DNA from 2 places in the Pelotomaculum schinkii genome. Region 1 is predicted to be linked to the other one. Evidence: riboswitches for the same ligand, from Rfam matches in the RefSeq annotation. Region 1 holds a riboswitch; the other holds the start of a gene.
What was found. A riboswitch is a leader RNA that binds a small molecule or an ion and turns the genes downstream of it on or off. The one in region 1 is predicted to bind S-adenosylmethionine.

Region 1 (9,623 bases):
CGGCATCCACACCCCGGAAAAAATGGGCGCCATGGTAAGCCTCGCGGACATAGCCATCGTTACCAAAATTGACCTGATCAGCCAGGCCGAACGGGAAGTGATGACCCAGAAAATCAAGGAGGTCCACCCCGGGGTCATTCTAATGGAAACAAACGCCCTGCAGGGTACTTCCCTGCACCACCTGTATGCTTTGATTAAAGATTCACCGGATATTGAGGAGGAAAACCTGCTCCTCAAGGGTAACCCGCCTCTTGGAACCTGTACCATCTGTATTGGCAAAAAAGAAATTGGCTGGAAGCATCACTTTGGCATCATCCAGAAACTGGATGGTCAAACTGCCGAATACCTGTACCGAGGTGAATGATATGCCGCCACTGGAGTCTTGGCTTCCGCCGGGGAAAAACTGCGGGCTATGTGGTGAAAGCAGCTGTAAAAGCTTTCTGCGCATGATCAATACAGGACAGAAAAATTATAACGACTGCCCTTTTTACAGTGACAGGCAAACGTGCCGGCAGTCTGAACATTCAAGTGAAGCAATTTATACGGGTAAAGATATTTTGGGCCATCCTTACGATTTTGTACTGGGCCCTCTGCCGGGTGAAATCTCAGCCCGTAAAATTGTCCTGCCTTTCCGTTCAGATTTGGTAGAAAAAATGAATATCCAAAAAGGTGACCTGGTCCTCGGCCGCCCGATGGGGGCCGGTTGCCCGATACCGCATGTACTGAAGGTCATCAAGGCGGAAAAAGTCACCGGGCTTTTATATACTTGGGTGGTCGGTCCCAAGTACTCCAGGGAACAAGAAGTCAAGGACGTTAACGCTTATCATATGATTGGGTTTGAGGGAATTGCCAACAGAGTAACCAGGGAACCCGCCTTTGGTTGCCGGGTCACTTTTCTACCGGGCTTTTGTATGATGGCTTTAAACCATACCGGACTTATTAACATGATTTTACAAAAGAGCTGCGGCATGCATGTGCGTATCGAAGATATCCGCATTCTGGCCGGTATGGATTAGTGAAGCACAACTACAGATGATAAGAAGCCATTCCTTTGTGAACAGCTTCTTATCATCTTCAAACCTGGAAAACAACACTTTCAAAGACCATGCATGGCCTCGCCCAGGTCGCGGGAAACTTCGGGCAAAACATGTGGGTCGTTGTAATGGGTGGTGGCTGCGACAATGGCCTTGGCCCTGGCCGGTGCCATGCGGGCACACCGCCGCCCGGATATCGGCCGGAACCCTCTCCAGCGCCATTACGGCGCAGGCTCCGGCCTCCTCGGCAATTTTGGCCTGTTCGGGTGAGGTGACATCCATGAGCACACCATTTTTGAACATTTCGGCCAAGCCTTTTTTCAAGGTCAAGGTCCCGTTTTCTACCAACTATAACCCTCCCGTTCGTATCCCCCCAACTTATGCTTAACCGGTTATTACGGCTCCTGGAAGAGTGGTGTGCTCAAATAACGTTCACCTGTGTCAGGTAATATTGCTACAATAAGTTTGCCTTTATTCTCGGGTCTTTTCGCAAGCTGGATGGCGGCAAAAGCAGAGGCACCCGAAGAAATCCCCACTAAAAGTCCTTCTTCCCTGGCTAAACGACGGCCAATTTCAAAAGCCTCTTCATTTTTGACTTTAAATATCTCATCGACAAGCTTTAAATCCAATACATCCGGTACAAAGCCGGCGCCAATTCCCTGTATCTTATGCGGTCCCGGATTTCCCCCGGAAAGCACCGGCGAGTCAAATGGTTCCACTGCTACCACCTTGAAGTCTGGTTTACGGGACTTAATAACTTCTCCCACACCAGTGATGGTCCCGCCGGTACCTACCCCGCCGACCACAATATCCACCTTGCCGTCTGTGTCGTTCCAGATCTCTTCGGCAGTCGTGGCGCGGTGAATGGCCGGGTTGGACGGGTTTTTAAACTGCTGGGGAATAAAGGAATTGGGGATTTGGGCGGCAAGTTCCTCGGCCTTGCGGATAGCGCCTTTCATGCCGTCTGACCCGGGGGTCAGGACCAGTTCAGCGCCGTAGGCTTTTAAGAGGCTGCGTCTTTCTATACTCATTGTGTCCGGCATGGTCAGGATTAAGCGGTATCCCCTGGCCGCGGCTACAAAAGCAAGGGCTATCCCCGTATTACCGCTGGTAGGTTCAATAATAACACTATCCTTGTTGAGCAAGCCTTTGTCTTCCGCGTCTTTAATCATGCTGTAGCCGATACGGTCCTTGACGCTGCCGGCGGGGTTAAGGCCTTCCACTTTAACAACTACTTCTGCTTCCAACCCGGCCGCAACTCGCTGCAACCTGAGTAATGGGGTCCTGCCGATTAACTCCGTAAGGTTATTTGCAATTTTAGCCATGTTTCATCTGCCTCCTGTGTTTTTTACTTATTTAATTTGTTAAATTTAATTTGTTAAAATTTTTGCTCCTGAAAGTTCTTTTCCTTCGTTTAGCGCTGGTGCAAATTGGTGTACACACCGGTCGGCGCAAACGATCAGAACTGTCATGTCTGCCATTCCTCTTACGATTTGAATCCTAAAAATATAGCAACATCCAAAACATAGTATTATTATATGAATACTAATTTTATATCACATACAATAACTTCAGTCAATAGCTGTATAAGAGAATTTTTGTGGCGAATACTTTCCTGTACCTCTTGATATCCGGTCATTCCACGAGCAACATGTTTATTCAACCAGTTGCTTATAAAAAAGGCCGTATCTCATAATTAATGAGACACAGCCCTTGATTAACCAGTTAGCAGTTTTATCCTTTATTATTGAAATTTATACTTTAGCAAGCGCTTGCTCCAAATCATCGATTAAATCATTGACGCCTTCGATCCCGATTGAAAGTCTTACCAAATCCGGGGTAATACCAGCAGCTTTTTGCTCTTCCTCATCCAGTTCCGCGTGAGTTGTACTTGCCGGGTGAATGACAAGTGACTTGGCGTCCCCAACATTGGCCAACAGAGAGAACAGTTTTAAACTATTAATAAAGTTCTTTCCCGCTGCCACTCCACCTTTTATCCCAAAGGTAAATATTGAACCTGCGCCTTTTGGCAGGTATTTTTTTGCCAGGGGATAATACTGGCTTCCTTCTAGTTCAGGGTAATTAATCCAGGAAACTTTGGGATGCCGGCTTAAATATTCTACAATTTTTCTGGTGTTGGCAACATGTCTTTCAATTCGTAGAGATAAAGATTCCAGCCCTTGCAGGAATAAGAATGCACTGAATGGACTAATTGCCGCGCCTGTATTTCTTAAAAGCTGCACTCTTGCTTTTAAAATGTACGCCCGTGCCCCTAAGTCCTGTGCATATCTAATACCACCATAACTCTTGTCCGGCGTGGTGAAATCGGGGAATCTACCGCTTCCCGCCCAGTCGAATTTGCCACCGTCAACTATGACTCCTCCAATGGTAGTGCCATGCCCGCCAATGAATTTAGTAGCGGAATGAACGACTACATCCGCACCGTATTCTATAGGTCTGAGGAGGTATGGGGTTGTAAAAGTACTGTCAACAATAAGCGGCAATTTGTTCTCGTGAGCTATTTTGGCAACAGCTTCAATATCCAAAACATTTATTCTGGGGTTTCCGATAGTTTCACCATAAAGTGCCTTTGTCTTATCAGTGATAGCTTTTCTGAAGTTTTCCGGATCATCAGGATCAACAAAGATTACATTAATTCCCAATTTTCTCAAGGTAACTGAAAACTGCTCATAGGTTCCGCCATATAAGGTACTTGCAGCAACTATTTCGTCACCTGCACTGGCAACATTAAGAATAGCATATAAGATTGCCGCCGACCCTGATGATGCTGCCAGTGCGCCAACGCCGCCTTCCAATGCTGCAATTCTTTTTTCAAAAACATCCTGAGTCGGATTCATAATTCTGGTATAGATATTTCCCGGCTTTCTTAAATTGAACAGATCTGCAGCGTGATCTGCATCTTCAAAGACATACGATGTTGTTTGATAAATTGGGACTGCTCTTGCTCTTGTTGCCGAATCCGGCTCTTCCTGCCCTGCATGCACTTGTAGTGTTTCAAAACTTAGTTTCTTATTGCTCACTTTTATCTCTCCTCGTTAATAATATCTTTAAGACATACTATCATAAACCATAATTATTAAGTATTTTCCTCAAATTAGAGACATACGTCTTAACCTCAGTATAATATGATAACAACACTCTCCCTTCACCCGCATAGCCATATGATTTATTCTCAAAAACCTCCTTTATCCAATTTCGTTTATGTTATAAGGTGTTTCCTGATATACGTAATAATTGAGCCAGTTTGAAAACAGCAGGTTGGCATGACCCCTCCACTTTACGACAGGTGTCTTTTCCGGATCATCATCCGGAAAATAATTTTTGGGAATATTAATTGGAAGCCCTTTTGCCACATCCCGGTCATACTCTGATTTCAATGATAGTGGGTCGTATTCCGAATGTCCCATAACAAAAATTTGGCGGCCACCTTTAGATGACACTATATAAACACCAGACTCTCTTGATTCAGACAGTATTTCCAGCTCTTTTACTTTCTCAATGTCATCTCTTCTCACTTCTGTGTGTCTTGAGTGGGGTGCAAAGAAAATATCATCAAATCCCCTGAGCAGCCTGATATTCTTTTTGTTTACTACATGGGGAAAAACACCAAACATCTTTGCCGGAAGTTGATACTTGGGAACACCAAAATGGTGGTATAACCCGGCCTGCGCTCCCCAGCATATGTGAAATGTTGAGTATACATGGTGCAGGCTCCATTCCATAATCTTGACCAACTCCGGCCAGTAATCAACCCCCTCATAATCCATCTGTTCAACGGGGGCGCCGGTTATGATCATACCGTCGAATTTCTTTTCTTTGATCTCTTCAAATTTTTCATAGAACTTAAGTAAATGTTCCCTAGGGGTATTCTTTGAAGAATGAGTTTCCGGGTGCAGTAGAGTTACATCCACCTGCAAAGGTGAATTACTCAAATGTCTTAGTATCTGTGTTTCAGTTGTGATTTTGTTGGGCATCAGGTTTAACAAAACAATACTGAGCGGTCTTATATCCTGGTGGACTGCACGCTCTTCATTCATAACGAAAATGTTTTCATTATTTAAAATCTCTGATGATGGAAGATCATCAGGAATATTAATAGGCACCTAACACACCCCTTTCAAAATTAAAAATCCTCTTTCCTAATGAAAGAGGATAAATTTGGCATAATCTCTCTCTCATCTCTCAATGTTTCCATTGCAGGAATTGGCACCGCTGTATTTTTAACAAAATACCGGTTGCCGGGCTTCATCGGGCCAGTCCCTCCACCTCTCTGGATAAGAGTCCTAATATTAAATTATCGATTGAATTCCTACTAATGATATTTCATTAGTGTTATTAATTGAGATTTATTTTATTGCTTTTATCAAGGTTTGTCAATAACTTTTTTAGGAGGTGTGTGTTCATTCTGTGATAATGTCACCCTGAAATATTTCTGAGAAAATGTCACCCTGTAAGTGGTCTGAGGTTTTTTGGAGGAGTGACTGGTCAGTAGCGAGAGGGTCCCCGGGACCAGCTATGGCCAACTACCGTTATCTCGGGCAGAGTTCCAGAGCCTGGCTTACCTTATCCAGGGACTCCTCCGGCGTGAGAACCGCACGGCATACCACGGGCCTTTTTTCCCACTTATTGAAACCGTGCTTGCAGAAGCGGCACTGGATGTTGCAGGACAGGCTGACCGGCAGGTGAATCCTTCCGTATTTATGGTGGGCTTCTCCGTTGAAGCAAGGATGCTTTTTAATCAGGTGATTGTGGACTGATAACTCCACCTTATGCGAAGCTTTGCATAACCCGCCCTGAGGTGTGCCGAAATCAGTAGATGGAATTTGCCTTCTTCCATGTATCCGGCTTTGAGCCATGCCCATTATCATGTCTAGTACTGTTCCATCTGCAATGTGTATTTTGTAAGCAGGTTATTAAAGTAGTAACTCAGTGTATTTTATTTATAAGCTTCTTCCTATCAACAAGACGTGGCGGCTCCTCAAACCAGCTGTTGTCTATCATAATATTTGTTCCGTCCTCTGCAAAGTCTCCGGCTTCAGTCATGATAAGAAGATACTTCGCCTTGAGGTCATGTCTAAAGTTCAAGGTCATAAGATAAGCATATTCCATTGCACCGCAGGTACTTATCAATCCGATGTGAAACATCATCAATTTATCCGAAACGGGAGGTTCAATTGAGTCTGTCACCATAGCGTCCCAAAACATGGGGACAGGAATATCTTCTTCTCTTAAATGAGCGCTAAATATGCCCATTATTTTATCTGAAAGTTTTATACCTCTTTCAATGTAATTCCTAACCTGCTTCGACTTGGCTACCTGCCTGAACCCGGTCATAAGATTCTTCCCCACGGAGTTTAAGAAAACTATGTGAAAAGACGTAGCAATCTCTTGAGCGAGAGAAGGTCTCTTCATGCCGAGGAACCCGGTTAAGAAGTTTTGTTTTTTAACAAAATCAGTTACTTTAGAAATAGTAACATTAGGATACCTGATATAAAGGCCCTTAGAAAGCAGGGTGTTAGTAACCTTGTCAAAATACTCCATAGACGAGACGATACTCTTATTGAAGACCTCCCTTACATCAGAACGGGTTAATAGCCCCCATGTAAGGGTATTTCTGGGCATAATAAATCTTTCAAGACAAAATAAATAGTAAATACAGAAGATATCGGAATAGAGACGAGGCGCCCCTAGGTTAATATCTTCTGCAGTAAAACCTACCGGTTGTGGTAAGTTATCCTGTTCCATGATATTTCTAATGTCTTTTGCCCTCTGCTCATATAACTGGACGGCTTCTTCAACTAAAGGTTTAATATCACTATCCTCAACGTGCCGGGAAAGGTGTTTTACGAAGACGGAAACCATATCGACATTCAGATATGTGTTCCAAAGGTTACCGATTTCCGATGAATTTAATCCAGGGTAACAACAAAAAGGTTCTTCATTAATAATGTTACTACTACCTATTAAAGGTGTTTCCATTTAATGGGCCATCCTCCCACCGTGATGTAAGTCAATAGCTATATTTTTTTCTTTACTTATTTTGCCGTTGTCTGTAGCTATTATGCGTTATTTGTATTTGGACCCGCAAACCCAGATGACCTAGGAGGCTTCCGGTAGCAGCCGAGATTTAACCAACAGGGATAGTACAGCTTCTTTCACTGTGATGTGTTGCAGGTAGAGCCTTGCTCGAGGCGAGGAACTATGTTTCGTAGCGATTTTCAAAAAAACAGGTAATCATGAACCAAACTTAGCCCGCCTATCTGGTTTCCGTTAAATACTACGTCGAACTTTAACTAGTAAGGCCCCCTTTAATACAAAATATCCCTATTTCTCCCCCCCTTCCGATATGGCTGAATTCATTATAAGAAAAACTTTTTACGAAACCATCTCAAAGATGTTACATTTCTATCACATTTCAGGCCTATTACTTAAAGTCAAAAAATTGGGACGGGAGTTTAATCTCCCCGCCCCTGGCTTGTTGATATTATTCTTATATTTGGTCTCCTTCTGCCGTCACACCCCCACCGCAATGGTTGATAAAGAGCCATCTTTCGTGCTATTCATCCATACAGTTCATCGGGCCAAGACCGTTCTTGCTGTGAAACTTATGCATCAAAAATTTGTTCCAGATATTAGCAATTAAGCCATAGTCTGCATAACATAATAGAAACCTGACGGTGAGGGGGTATTACATGGATATCCATTGAAGATTGTCGGCTTGCATAATAGTTTCATTTATAGAAAGGAGAATTGTTATGTCTGAAAACCTCTCTAGTTATGCCTACTACCCCATCGCTTCCCATGAAGGTGTATTGAAAACCGTCCAGAACTGCGAAGCTGTCTGCGAAAATACCTTCACCGCCGTCCTCTGTATGCATGACTGCCGCATGAGGGTAATGCAGCTCCAACTTTTACGCGACTGCGCGGACATCTGCACCCTTACCGCAAAGTACATCGCCCGCTGCAGCATGTATGCCAGACCCCTGGCCGGCTTATGCGCGCAAATTTGTCAAGATTGTGGAACCCACTGCTTACAGCATCCCGATCAGCAATCGCAGTTTTGTGGTCAGGTTTGTCTGAAATGCGCTCAAGAATGTGCCGCTTTTGCCGGAATGGCAATGCCTTGTCCCGGTGGTGTCCAAACCGGTCCCTGCATGCCTGGTATGCCTGGTATGCCGGGCATGTTTTCCCAAGCGGAAAAGAAAGAAGAGAAGGAATAGGGTTGCAACATAAACACACTTACCTTTGTCTAACAAAACTGTACCCTGAACCGTTCAGGACACTTGCGCCCTCAAGATAACTTATATGGCCGGGCTCACAAAATATAGGGGTGTTGGACCTCCCCCACCCCTATATTTTTGATATGATTGAACATAATGCTAAATAGTGTTAGGAGGAATCCATTGGCATTAATTCAACCCAAGCCGGCATATACGAAAATCATGCTTGCTCCTAATGGAATTGTGTGATATATTTATTTGAAAATCAAAGTATATGAAAAACAAGATGTTTGGTTCTCTAATGATTCATTTGCAAAGTCCTTATATAATGCATTACCTCATACTAATTAAATATGATATCGTTCAGAATTCATTCATATATACAGGAAGAGACAAGCTTCAATTCACCAAGCTTGCCTGATATTCTTAACCCCCATGCTAAATCACCTCCAGCTCTTTTTGCAGGAGCTCCCAACCAACTCTATCAAGGGTATTTCTAAAACGTTCACCCGGTTTTCCAAAATTATAAAAATTGAAAAATAGTGTTTACTTTTTATTATTAAAGAAGGTACAATATTGTAAACCTGGCTTAGGTTCTTGGTTGACACAATGGACATGCAAATTTTTTTATTATTAATGTCAACCTAATCTTTTAGGTTAGTTGACAAGGAGGGACGGTCTGTGGATTTTGAAAGTTACAATTTAATATTCTCGTTGGGAAGGAAGGTCTTGGACGGAGGAGATATATCCTGCGACGAAGCCTTGGCACTCACCGAACTTGAAGACTGCGACGCTCCAATACTTTTAGGGATTGCAAATAAGATCCGGTATTACTTTACGGGCAATCAGATTGACACGTGTGAAATCATCAACGCACGCTCAGGCGGCTGCACTGAAAATTGCAAATTTTGCGCTCAGTCGGACCACTATATCACGGAAGCTCCCTGCTACTCCCTATTAAGCGAGGATCAAATACTTGAAGCTGCCAACAAAGCTGAAGCCGACGGCGCTTTTCGATTCTGCATCGTTACTTCGGGCCTGGGTATGAACGGCGATTCGGACTTTGAGCAAATAATCAGAGCAATCAGGCTTGTTGGTCAAAAAACTTCACTTAACCAATGTTGTTCTCTGGGTACATTAAGGGATGAACATGTTGAAGCCTTAAAGGATGCCGGAATCACACGTTACCATCATAACTTGGAAACAAGTCAAAATTTTTTCAAGGAGATATGTACCACACATACTTACGGGGAGAGGATTTCTACAATAAAGAAGGTGAAAGCTGCAGGACTTCAAGTTTGTTCAGGCGGCATTATAGGGATGGGTGAATCCTGGCAAGAACGTATTG
Region 2 (9,623 bases), 280 kb from region 1:
TGGCCACGGCGTCGGCCAGGATGGCGGAAGGTGAGAGGATCACGGCGGCGTCCGCGCAGCCCTTACTGAGGGAAGGGCCCACAGTGCCTGAAGAAGTGCAGATACCTATTGGAGTATCCTCCGGTTTGATTTCAAGGGCAATACGGTTTGACAGGGGGGAGGCCCCGGCAAAAATACCTATCTTGCGCCGGCGGGTGCTGCGCAGGTAGATGTCCCCGCCGTTTTCAACAATGAAGTCCTTTGACCGTCTGGCCAGTGCCCTACCGATGTACTGGGCAAAAGCTCCGGCCACGGCGGCCATCGGGCCTACCCCGGCCAGGCGAGCCGCTTGCGCCATGTCGACGGCGATGGGCGGGGCGCCGGACAGAGGTGCACACGGTACTAGTGAATGAAGAAAAGCCGGGTGTTTCTTAGTATATACTTCAAAAGGCTCCCGGAGTTCCCTGAGCAGCTTTTCCACCCAGTTCGCTAATTCAGGGGAAAACCTCTCCCGGCGCACCCCAATATCCAGGTCGGTCTGGCGCACCACTACCTGGAAATGGACCAGGTCGTCCTGGCGGAATAAAGTCCGGTAAGTACGCTTCAGGTACTCCAAATCTAAAACCTGACCTCCATTGCTTTTAGCGGACAGACTTTGACACACAGCTGACAGACGATGCAGTTATCGCTGTCGAACTTTACTTCCATGGAAGGCCTTTCCAGGCTCAGGGCGCCGGTGGGGCAGATACCCGTACACGCTCCGCAACTAATGCATCTGTCCTCGTTGCGGAAGACTTCTTCAGCAAGCGGCTGCACTCTGATTCCCTGGTCTCGCAGGTAGCCCAGCCCCTCTTCGTATTTTTCCCCGGTAAGTTCCAAAACCATCGTCCCTTCTTTATTGGGGTTGACGTTGGCCTTGAGGATATTGATGACCAGGTCGTAGTCCTTGACCAGACGGTAAATAATCGGCTGATCAGATGTGTTCTCACCAAACCGCAGGATTATTTTATTCGGCGCCATGCCGTTCACTCCTTTGCAGATATCATACCTCCAGGGGCTGTAGCGGTGCTTTCGATGCAGGCGCGGTTTCAATCGCACACGGCGCGCCGGCGCCGGACAATGTTGCATTTGTGCGCATGAATTCGATCCTGCATTTTTTAGATTCTCTCTATGGGCTGAAAAGTTGTACATTTGTTTTCAGGGTAGGAAGCAAAAGAACCGTCCCCTTGCTTCCTTTTCAGTGCAGCATTGTTTGCTACAGCCCCCTGATTTCCAGCTTCTTGGATTGGATGCCGTCCCGGTAGGAAGGGAGCAGCTTTACCGGTTCGGTCAGGAGAAAGTCACCTTTGCAGATCCATTCCTTGAGGATAGCGGCGATTTCCCTGGCTTTGGGATAGCTGGACAGGGGAGCCGTAGGAATTTTTTTGCCGTTGACGGTGATGGTTCCCGACTTCAGCTCGGCATAGCTGGCGAAGCCCAAGTCGCTGGGCAACCGCTGGCCGTAAGCTTCACCGTAATCGACAATGGGGGCATAGAGGTCGCGGTCACTGACCGATACGCAGCGCATCACTTCTTCGTTCAAGATGGGAATGGGTATGCCTATGCTTACGGAAAGGGTAGCGCCGTAACCAAGGAAGCTGGTCCCAAGCAACCAGTTGGCTTCCATTTGTTTTAAATCGCCTACAACCGAGAGAGTTCCGCCGGACGGTCCGTAGCTGTTTCCTGCAGCGTCTTTTTGAATTTCGGGGAAATGCTGGGTGCCGTTCCAGGCCACATACCCGATCCCGCCCCCCAGGAAGATCTTGGTCCCCATGCCTATGGTTAAAAAGTAGGGGTCATTTAAAAGCGGGCTGAGCTGCCCGGCGCTGCAGTAATGTGCGTTGCCCAGATTCGGTTTCAATACTCCCATATAGGTATAAATAACCCGGTTGCTCAAGTTAACCCCGCAATTGTAGTTCTGGTAGGAGTTGCGTGGATTAAAAAGGGTCGCTTCGTTAATATCGTCCAGGTTTATATAAGTCTCGAGCTCACGGCGTGGGTAGCAGTCGGTACCGTAGGAGGTGGCTTCCAGTTTGACCTTTTTACCCATTAGCAGGTCCTGGATTACATGCCCGCCCCCGTACCGGAATTCACCAGGATAATTGTTGTTGCAGGGGTCGTCCTCGGGAAGTTCCGTTGCGCCAAGATAGGCGTCGACAGCAGCTATTCCGGAGTAGGCCGGGACACCGTTAAGCCAAACTTTTTGCATCTTCATCTTGGGCTTGGAATGACCGAAATTAAGAAATACACCGGAAGAACACATGGGGGCAAATGTTCCGGTGGTGACCACATCTACCTGCCGGGTTGCTTCGGTAAGTCCTTTTTCTTCAACCAGGCCGATTACTTCTTCGGCAGTTAGTACAACCGCTTTACCGGACTTAATCTTTTCATTAATTTCGGCGTAAGTCTTTTCGATTGCCATTGTTCCACGTCCCTCCCGGTTTAAACATTGCTCTTGCCGTCCTTAATAAGAATACCCCTTCTAAGACAGAAGGGGCTAGAAAGTCTAAGTCAACGCTTTCCCCCTTATCTGTCAGAAGAAAAAGATCTTCTGCAGGAATTAGCACCTTTTTGGGGTAATCCCAAGGTTGCCGGGCTTCATTGGGCCAGTCCCTCCACCACTCCGGATAAGAGCAAAGGTATTAAGTTACTGTGTATTAGTCTATCAATTGAACCAGCTTATGTCAATAGGTATGTGTTTTAGAAAAGGATTTAACCCCGGCGAGGTAGAAGTTATTAATATTTGATTGGGGAAGTTCTACTTGAAGTGGGAGGGGAATTCGTTTGGCGCTGGACAGGAATTTGTTGGTCCTCTGCGTTATCAGGGAAGCGGATAATGCCCTGACTTTCCAAACTATATTAAACCGTTCGAAGCTGCAGGTTAAAGAACTGGAGGAGGCAATGGGCGTACTGGCTCTGGGCGGAAAAATCCGCTCTTTTGCCGGTGACGAGGTGAAGCCGCTTGCAGAACGCAGGTTTTTTAGCGTCCACCAGAACAGGCAGGAAATTGACGACCTCATTGCCGGTCAACTGCCGCTGCTGGCGGGAGAGGACTGCCTTTATTTTGCCTATGGACCGGAGCTCGAACCTGAACTATATCGTTCATCGCCAGGCGTGCATTTTTTGATGAGGGGATGCCTTAAGGGCTACCACCTGACCTTTGATGACAGCAAAACCGGGAGCGCCGGCGGGGGTGTGGCAAATTTAAGCAGATCCTCTGATGGCGAGGTGTGGGGAGCAGTGTACCATATGGAATCAAGGCAAAAGGCTCTCGCAGCGGGAGAGGTGAAAATCAGGATACCGGTGGAAGGAGCGGTCGGTACGATGTGTGTGGAGTCATCTGTGTTCAAGTGGCACAGTATGCTGTTTCCATCCCGGCAGTATCTTCAAAAGATGGTTGCCGGCGGGCAGTTCTTTGGCTTCCCTCAAAAGTACCTGCGGCAGGTATCAGCCATGCCTACTATTGATTAAGATTGCGTATAGATGGGGCGGTTTTAGATGTTTGTTGAAATCGGGGCCAAAATTAAAAAAGCCAGGGAAGAAAAATTCCTTTCCCAGGCCGGACTGGGGGCCAAGCTGGGGCTTACGGCCACAGCCATTAATTATTATGAGAAGGGAAAACGCAAAATTGGTATCGACGACTTGCTGAGGCTGTCGGAGGCTTTAGCCAAGCCGGTGTTATACTTTCTACCTGGCGTAGACGAACCAAAGAAGGATACTCCAAGTAAAAATACACTTAACAAGCATGTAGAAATATTTAATGATCTTACCGGTATTGCCGTTTTGGGTACCGTGCGGGCCGGCCAGCCGGTTTTTTCGGAACAAAATATCATCGGCATGCTCCCAATGCCGCAACAAAAAGCGGTTAAGGAGTATTTTGCCCTTCAGGTCAAAGGAGATTCAATGGCAGGCGCAGGGATAGATGAAGGCGATCTGGTTTTAATCCACCGTCAGTCACACGTGGATTTCGACGGGCAGATTGTTTGCGCTCTGGTTAACGGAGAAGAAACCACCCTGAAAGTATTTCACAAGGCCAGTGACGGTAATATCCGTCTGGTAGCCGCCAACCCGTCTTATCCCGATCTGCTGCTGGAAAGTTCCAGCAACCTGGTTATTCAAGGGGTATACGCGGGTGTTTATAAATTTCCGCCTTCAAGGCCCGGCCAAAAATTATAGCGCTTTTTCCTCAAGGATTTCCCCATCGTACGTCTGTTCTTTGGAATTGGATTTTACCGGGCGTATATGGAAGTGGTTGTGCTGGATAGTCACCGTATGGACCGTGCCGCATTGAGGACACTTTTTCCTTTCGCCGTCTTGAAACCGCATTTCTCCTATGTGTTTGCCGCAGCAGGTAATTTCGATACTGATGATTGTACTGTTGTTTAGGAAGTTTACCCGGTAATCGTTGAGGTAACCCTTGTTTTGGAGGTTCAAAACGACATCACCCCAGTTAATAATTTTTATTAATCCAACTATAGCATTAGTTTCCTGCGGTGACAACCCCCGTTAAGGAAGCCAGGGGACAAAAAAGAGACCTTAAGATAAGGTCTCTAGCAGGTAGCATTTTTGTCGTCACTGGATTTTGGGCAGGATCCGCAAGAACTTTCAGATGCATCGGAGCAAAGATCATTCTCATCTTCCGCCGGGGCGGTTACAGTATCCGGAACCAGGACCCTATCTTTTTTACGTGGAGTCATTCTTCAATCCTCCTTTTGTTGTTTCCAGTATTAATTATGACCAGGCCGGAATTGTCCTATACATTGAGTTTTAATAAACATAAAGAGTACGGAGTAAGGGGCCGTACTCTTTTTGTAGCGTTTCATTACGCATCCGCAGAAAATTACTGCTTGTTTCTCACCAGCGCGTTTTCCTTGAAGAAGAATGAGATTGCGTAGAGACCCGCCAGTCCAACAATCGAATAAATAAACCGGCTAAAGTCAGAAGATTGCCTGAGCGTATTGCCCCCAAAAATAGCGGCTACCAGATCCCATTCAAAGACTCCCACCAGCAGCCAGTTCAAGGCGCCGATAATGACCAGAGCCAAAGCCAAGCGGTTTAACCATTCCATACCTGACACCTCCTGAATTTTAATACCCTTATTATGTTAAATATTAAAAAAGTTATTCTTTTCTAAAATAAAGATGGCTGGTAAATTAGTTTATAATTTCAACAGATTAAGTTTATCCCGTATAAAATTGTTCAAAAAAATCAAACTTAAAGCAAAAGTGTTTTTAAGGAAACTCAGGAAGAAGGATGCCGGATAGTTTTGTCGAAGGTAATATATGGTGAACGACACAAAGGATTGGGGAGGATTATGAAGAAGTACCCTATTACCATATTTTTCCCTTGTTATAACGAAGAACAAAATGTGACCAGGATAACGTTGGAAGCGATTGAGGTTGCACGCAGGATATCCGATGATTACGAAATTATTATTGTAAACGACGGCAGCCGGGATCGTACCGGTGAAATTGCAGAACGCCTGGCCAAAGAAAACCCCGCGGTGAGAGTAATTCACCACGACGGCAACAAGGGTTACGGCGCAGCCCTGCAAACGGGGTTCAAGAATGCCTCCAAGGAGCTGGTTTTCTATACAGACGGGGATGGCCAGTTCAAAATAGAGGAGATTACCAGACTTCTGCCTCTTATTGAAGAAGCAGATATCGTCTCAGGCCGCAGGACCTGCCGGCAGGATTCTTTTATGCGCAAGGTCAATGCCTTTTTGTGGGGGGCTCTCGTTAATGCTCTCTTTAAAATCAACGTGAAGGATGTTGATTCAGCCTTTAAACTATACAGGCGCAAAATATTTGATGAGATTACCCTTACTTCACAGGGCGCCTTAATCGATACCGAGATACTAGCCAAAGCCAGAGCCAAAGGCTATACTATAACCGAGGTGGGGGTAAGCCATTTCCCCCGCGTGGCAGGAGAGCAGACCGGGGCCAAGTTATCTGTGATTTTGAGGGCGTTTAAAGAATTGTTTGCCTTGAAAAGCAGTTTTTCTCCACGGTCTGAATAATACGTCCTGCATACAAATTGATGGTTCTGTTTGTACAAGGAGAGTGTGAGTTTACGGAAAATATTTTTCAATTATGCAAATTTGCTCTGGTAGGATGCTTAAATACTTTTATCGACTGGGCTGTCTATTTTGCCATTGTAAAATTATATCCTGTTGAGAGTATCTACTTTTACACAGCGGCTAAAGGCTTGAGTTACTTTTGCGGCATACTCAACAGCTACTTTCTAAACCGGTGCTGGACTTTTAAGACAATCCACGACCACCATGAGGGTGGCAGGTTTATTAGGTTCGTGCTGGTAAACGCCGTAGGTCTGGGTATCAACAGCGCGTCGATCTATATTTTCCTTAATTTAAATCTGGCCCAGATGACAGCCCTGTTTTTAGCGACGGCTATTGCTTTTACTTTCAACTTTACCCTCAGCAAGCTGTGGGTCTTCCGGAAAGGCAAGATGGTGGCCAAGGTCTCCAGGGGGTAACATTCTATTAAAGAGAACTTGAAACATGTCGGCTACATATACATACTGAACAAACTTTACATCGTTTTTTTAATTTGGCTTACCAGGGAGGTCCTGGGTCCGTTACTGCCTGCGTCTGTGGATAGAATCCACCAGCATGTCATTCTTGATTCCTTAATTCACTGGGACGCAGGTTGGTTTCTGAGAATAGCAGGGCAGGGGTACGACTTTGACTCTGCGCCATTTTTCCCGTTGTTCCCGCTAATGATCCGCTTGCTTACTTTTTTAACCCAGGACGGGGCGGCAGCTGGTTTTCTAATTTCCAACACCGCTCTCTTTATTGCCTGTTATTATCTGTATACCCTGGTGAAAGAAGACTACAGCGCCGAAGTTGCCGCGTCCACCGTCTTTATCATGCTGTTTTTCCCGACGGCAATTTTTTTCTCCTCGATTTATTCCGAGGCGCCGTTTTTAGCCTTCGCTCTTGCCGCCTTTCATTATGGCAGGCGGGGGAAATGGGTGCCGGCTGCGCTTCTCGGCGCCTGCGCGGCCTTGACCCGTAATATTGGGGTGGTCCTGTTCTTTGCTTTCCTGTATATGCAGTATGAGCAGGAAGGGTACAGGCTCAATATCAAAAAAGCTTTGCCGCTTGCCCTTATTCCCGGGGCTTTGCTCATTTTTATGATGGTATTGTGGCAGTCCACGGGTGACCCGCTGGCTTTTGCCCACTCGCTGAATACCGAGTACTGGGGCTACCGTCATTTCGCCTATCCGGGCGCCGGGCAGCTTCTCAACCTGACTCTGTTTTTGTATGAAAACCAATATTACGCTCTCTTTGAATCAGGCATGGCCCTTTTGTTCCTCTTCCTGGTAATCAGGAGCTTTCAGTATATTAAAGACCGTTCGCTGCTGATTTTTCTGGTCCTGGGTTTTCTAATCCCGTTTTCTTCAGTAGTTGACAACGTGCCGCTTGGTATGCCCAGGTACATCATTATCCTCTTCCCCGGTTATATCACCCTGGCGCTATTGCTCCGTAAAAACCAAATCTACCAGTCTTATGTAATTATAACAACAGTCGTGTTCTCGGTCGTCTGCGCCATGTTTGTAGCTGGAAGATGGATTAGTTGAGTGCAGCCGCCATTGTAAGGACCTCTTTTCAGGTGCTTTTTTAATCGCAAAAGAGGCGCTTGTTTTGATATCATTGCGACCTGTTCTTTATGCCGCGCTTGCTTTGGTGGCGTTAATTAGTGTTGGCATTGTAAGCTTGATAAATCTGGAACAGGAAAGTTTCATTGACACCCTTTGGTTACTCATGGTCATGTTGGCTATGGTGATATGGCGCCTGCAAGGCGTCTTCAATGGTATGTAACTCAATGTTTCCTTCCCACATAATATGTAGGGTCAATAAAACAAAAGGAGATTTCGGATGAGTTCATACCTTGATGCCATTGCCTCCATGGACAGCGGCAGTCTGCACCCGGGGGGATTTCACCATACCCTTAAAGTTCTGCGGGATTTTAGCATTTCACGTAACGATATTGTTATTGACGTAGGATGCGGGACAGGGCGAACCGCCTGCCACCTGGCAAAAACCTATGGAGCCCATGTTTTTGCCCTGGACAACTCAGAGAAAATGCTGTCTAAAGCCAGGTCAAGAGCCGGGCGGGAAAAGGCTGATGTGCATTTTGTCCTTGGCGACGTGCTGGATATGCCCTTTCGTGATCAAGCTGCCGACCTGGTTATGATTGAATCGGTATTGGTATTTTTGCCTGTGCTTAAAGCTGTTAAGGAGTGCTTCCGGGTTTTAAAGAGAAAGGGGATCCTGGTCGACGTTGAACTGCTGGCTAAAGATTCCCTCCCGCCTGAAGCCAGGGAACAGGTAAAAGCTGTCTGCGGTCTACCACAAATACCATCGTTCAAGGAATGGCGGCAGGCTTTCGAGAAGGCTGGTTTCAGCCAAATCGCGGCAAGCTGCAAGAATTTCCCGGGGCCGCTGGACAACTTGAAAGAAATCTTTTATGGCGGCAATTCGCTCTTTTCACCGGAATTAATGATTGCTGCGAATCTGTCACGGCCGCTTCAAGAGTATCAGGGTTTGATGAAAAGATACCGCAGCCACTTTGGCTTCGGAACCTTTATCTATAGAAAAAACTAAATTACAGAAACGTAGCCGAAAGCCCACGGTTTTAATCGTGGGATGAAGGCGGCTCCCGATTTGCCCCCTCGTTCTGTTGCAGTGCTATTAATTAAGTGATACAATATAATCATGGGACAAGAGTATAGAAGAACACAAACCACAGTATCTCTAATCAACTATCATTTTTTTTTCTGTTCACGGTATAGGCGAAAGGTGTTAGTCAAAGAGGTTGAACAGAGGTTTCGGAAGCTTCTTCAAGAGATATGCCGGGAACACGAACTCATCATTGTGGCGCTTGAAGTAATGCCGGACCATGTGCACCTATTCGTAAACGCCTTGCCGTCTATTAGCCCCTCAGAGATTATGGCAAAAGTGAAAGGAGTGACTTCAAGAAGATTGCGGCAAGAATTTAAACACTTGCAGCATTTGCCTAGTCTATGGACACGCTCATTTTTCTGTTCTACGGCAGGAAATGTATCCAGCGATACGATCCAACGGTATATTGCAGAGCAAAAGACAAGGGGGTGACAAATTGCAAATAACTGTAAAAGTCAAGCTGCAGCCAACAAAAGAACAGTCCAAATTGCTAATAGCAACAACCAAAAACTATATCTATTTGGTTAATCAAATCGTATCAGACTATGCTGTGGCGGACAGAAACCTTAAATACTCAAGTAAAGACGTGATCGCAGACCTTCCTAGCGCTGTTAAAAATCAAGCCATTCGAGACGCCAAGAGTGTTTTCGTGAAATATAAGAAGAAAGTCCGGGCTAACGCCAGATTAAAACCCGATGAGCAAAGAGAAGTCAAGCTTCCTGTTCTCAAAAAGCCTGTGGCTATTTGGAACAATCAAAACTATTCGGTAAAAGAAGATGTGCTCTCGTTTCCTGTGTTTGTCGAAGGAAAATCAAAACGCGTGGAGATGAAAGCTATCTTAACCGGCTACCAGAAAAATCTATTGAATAACAAACCAGGCAGCCTGCGCATCATTCAA

Region 2: it holds a riboswitch for S-adenosylmethionine, as region 1 does, so the genes downstream of both, Psch_RS03225 (homocysteine biosynthesis protein) here and metA (homoserine O-acetyltransferase MetA) in region 1, are expected to answer to the same signal.

What each region holds. Positions count from the first base shown of each region.
Region 1 covers NZ_QFGA01000001.1:939,186-948,808, forward strand. Annotated here, with positions in the region: gene Psch_RS04515 (GTP-binding protein) at 1-364, shown strand, start outside; gene Psch_RS04520 ((Fe-S)-binding protein) at 366-1,016, shown strand; partial or broken gene Psch_RS04525 (pyridoxal 5'-phosphate synthase lyase subunit PdxS) at 1,218-1,382, opposite strand; gene cysK (cysteine synthase A) at 1,430-2,359, opposite strand; gene Psch_RS04535 (homocysteine synthase) at 2,789-4,075, opposite strand; gene metA (homoserine O-acetyltransferase MetA) at 4,241-5,158, opposite strand; SAM riboswitch class I at 5,228-5,336, opposite strand; partial or broken gene Psch_RS04545 (radical SAM protein) at 5,531-5,821, opposite strand; gene Psch_RS04550 (DUF3231 family protein) at 5,982-7,034, opposite strand; gene Psch_RS04555 (four-helix bundle copper-binding protein) at 7,811-8,275, shown strand; gene bioB (biotin synthase BioB) at 8,957-9,623, shown strand, end outside.
Region 2 covers NZ_QFGA01000001.1:661,748-671,370, reverse strand. Annotated here, with positions in the region: gene Psch_RS03235 (UPF0280 family protein) at 1-595, opposite strand, end outside; gene Psch_RS03230 (NIL domain-containing protein) at 598-999, opposite strand; gene Psch_RS03225 (homocysteine biosynthesis protein) at 1,235-2,440, opposite strand; SAM riboswitch class I at 2,542-2,652, opposite strand; gene Psch_RS03220 (gamma-glutamylcyclotransferase family protein) at 2,803-3,489, shown strand; gene Psch_RS03215 (LexA family protein) at 3,517-4,194, shown strand; gene Psch_RS03210 (hypothetical protein) at 4,189-4,452, opposite strand; gene Psch_RS03205 (hypothetical protein) at 4,569-4,715, opposite strand; gene Psch_RS03200 (DUF378 domain-containing protein) at 4,859-5,086, opposite strand; gene Psch_RS03195 (glycosyltransferase family 2 protein) at 5,333-6,037, shown strand; gene Psch_RS03190 (GtrA family protein) at 6,058-6,513, shown strand; gene Psch_RS03185 (mannosyltransferase family protein) at 6,532-7,620, shown strand; gene Psch_RS03180 (class I SAM-dependent methyltransferase) at 7,919-8,647, shown strand; gene tnpA (IS200/IS605 family transposase) at 8,759-9,157, shown strand; gene Psch_RS03170 (RNA-guided endonuclease InsQ/TnpB family protein) at 9,162-9,623, shown strand, end outside.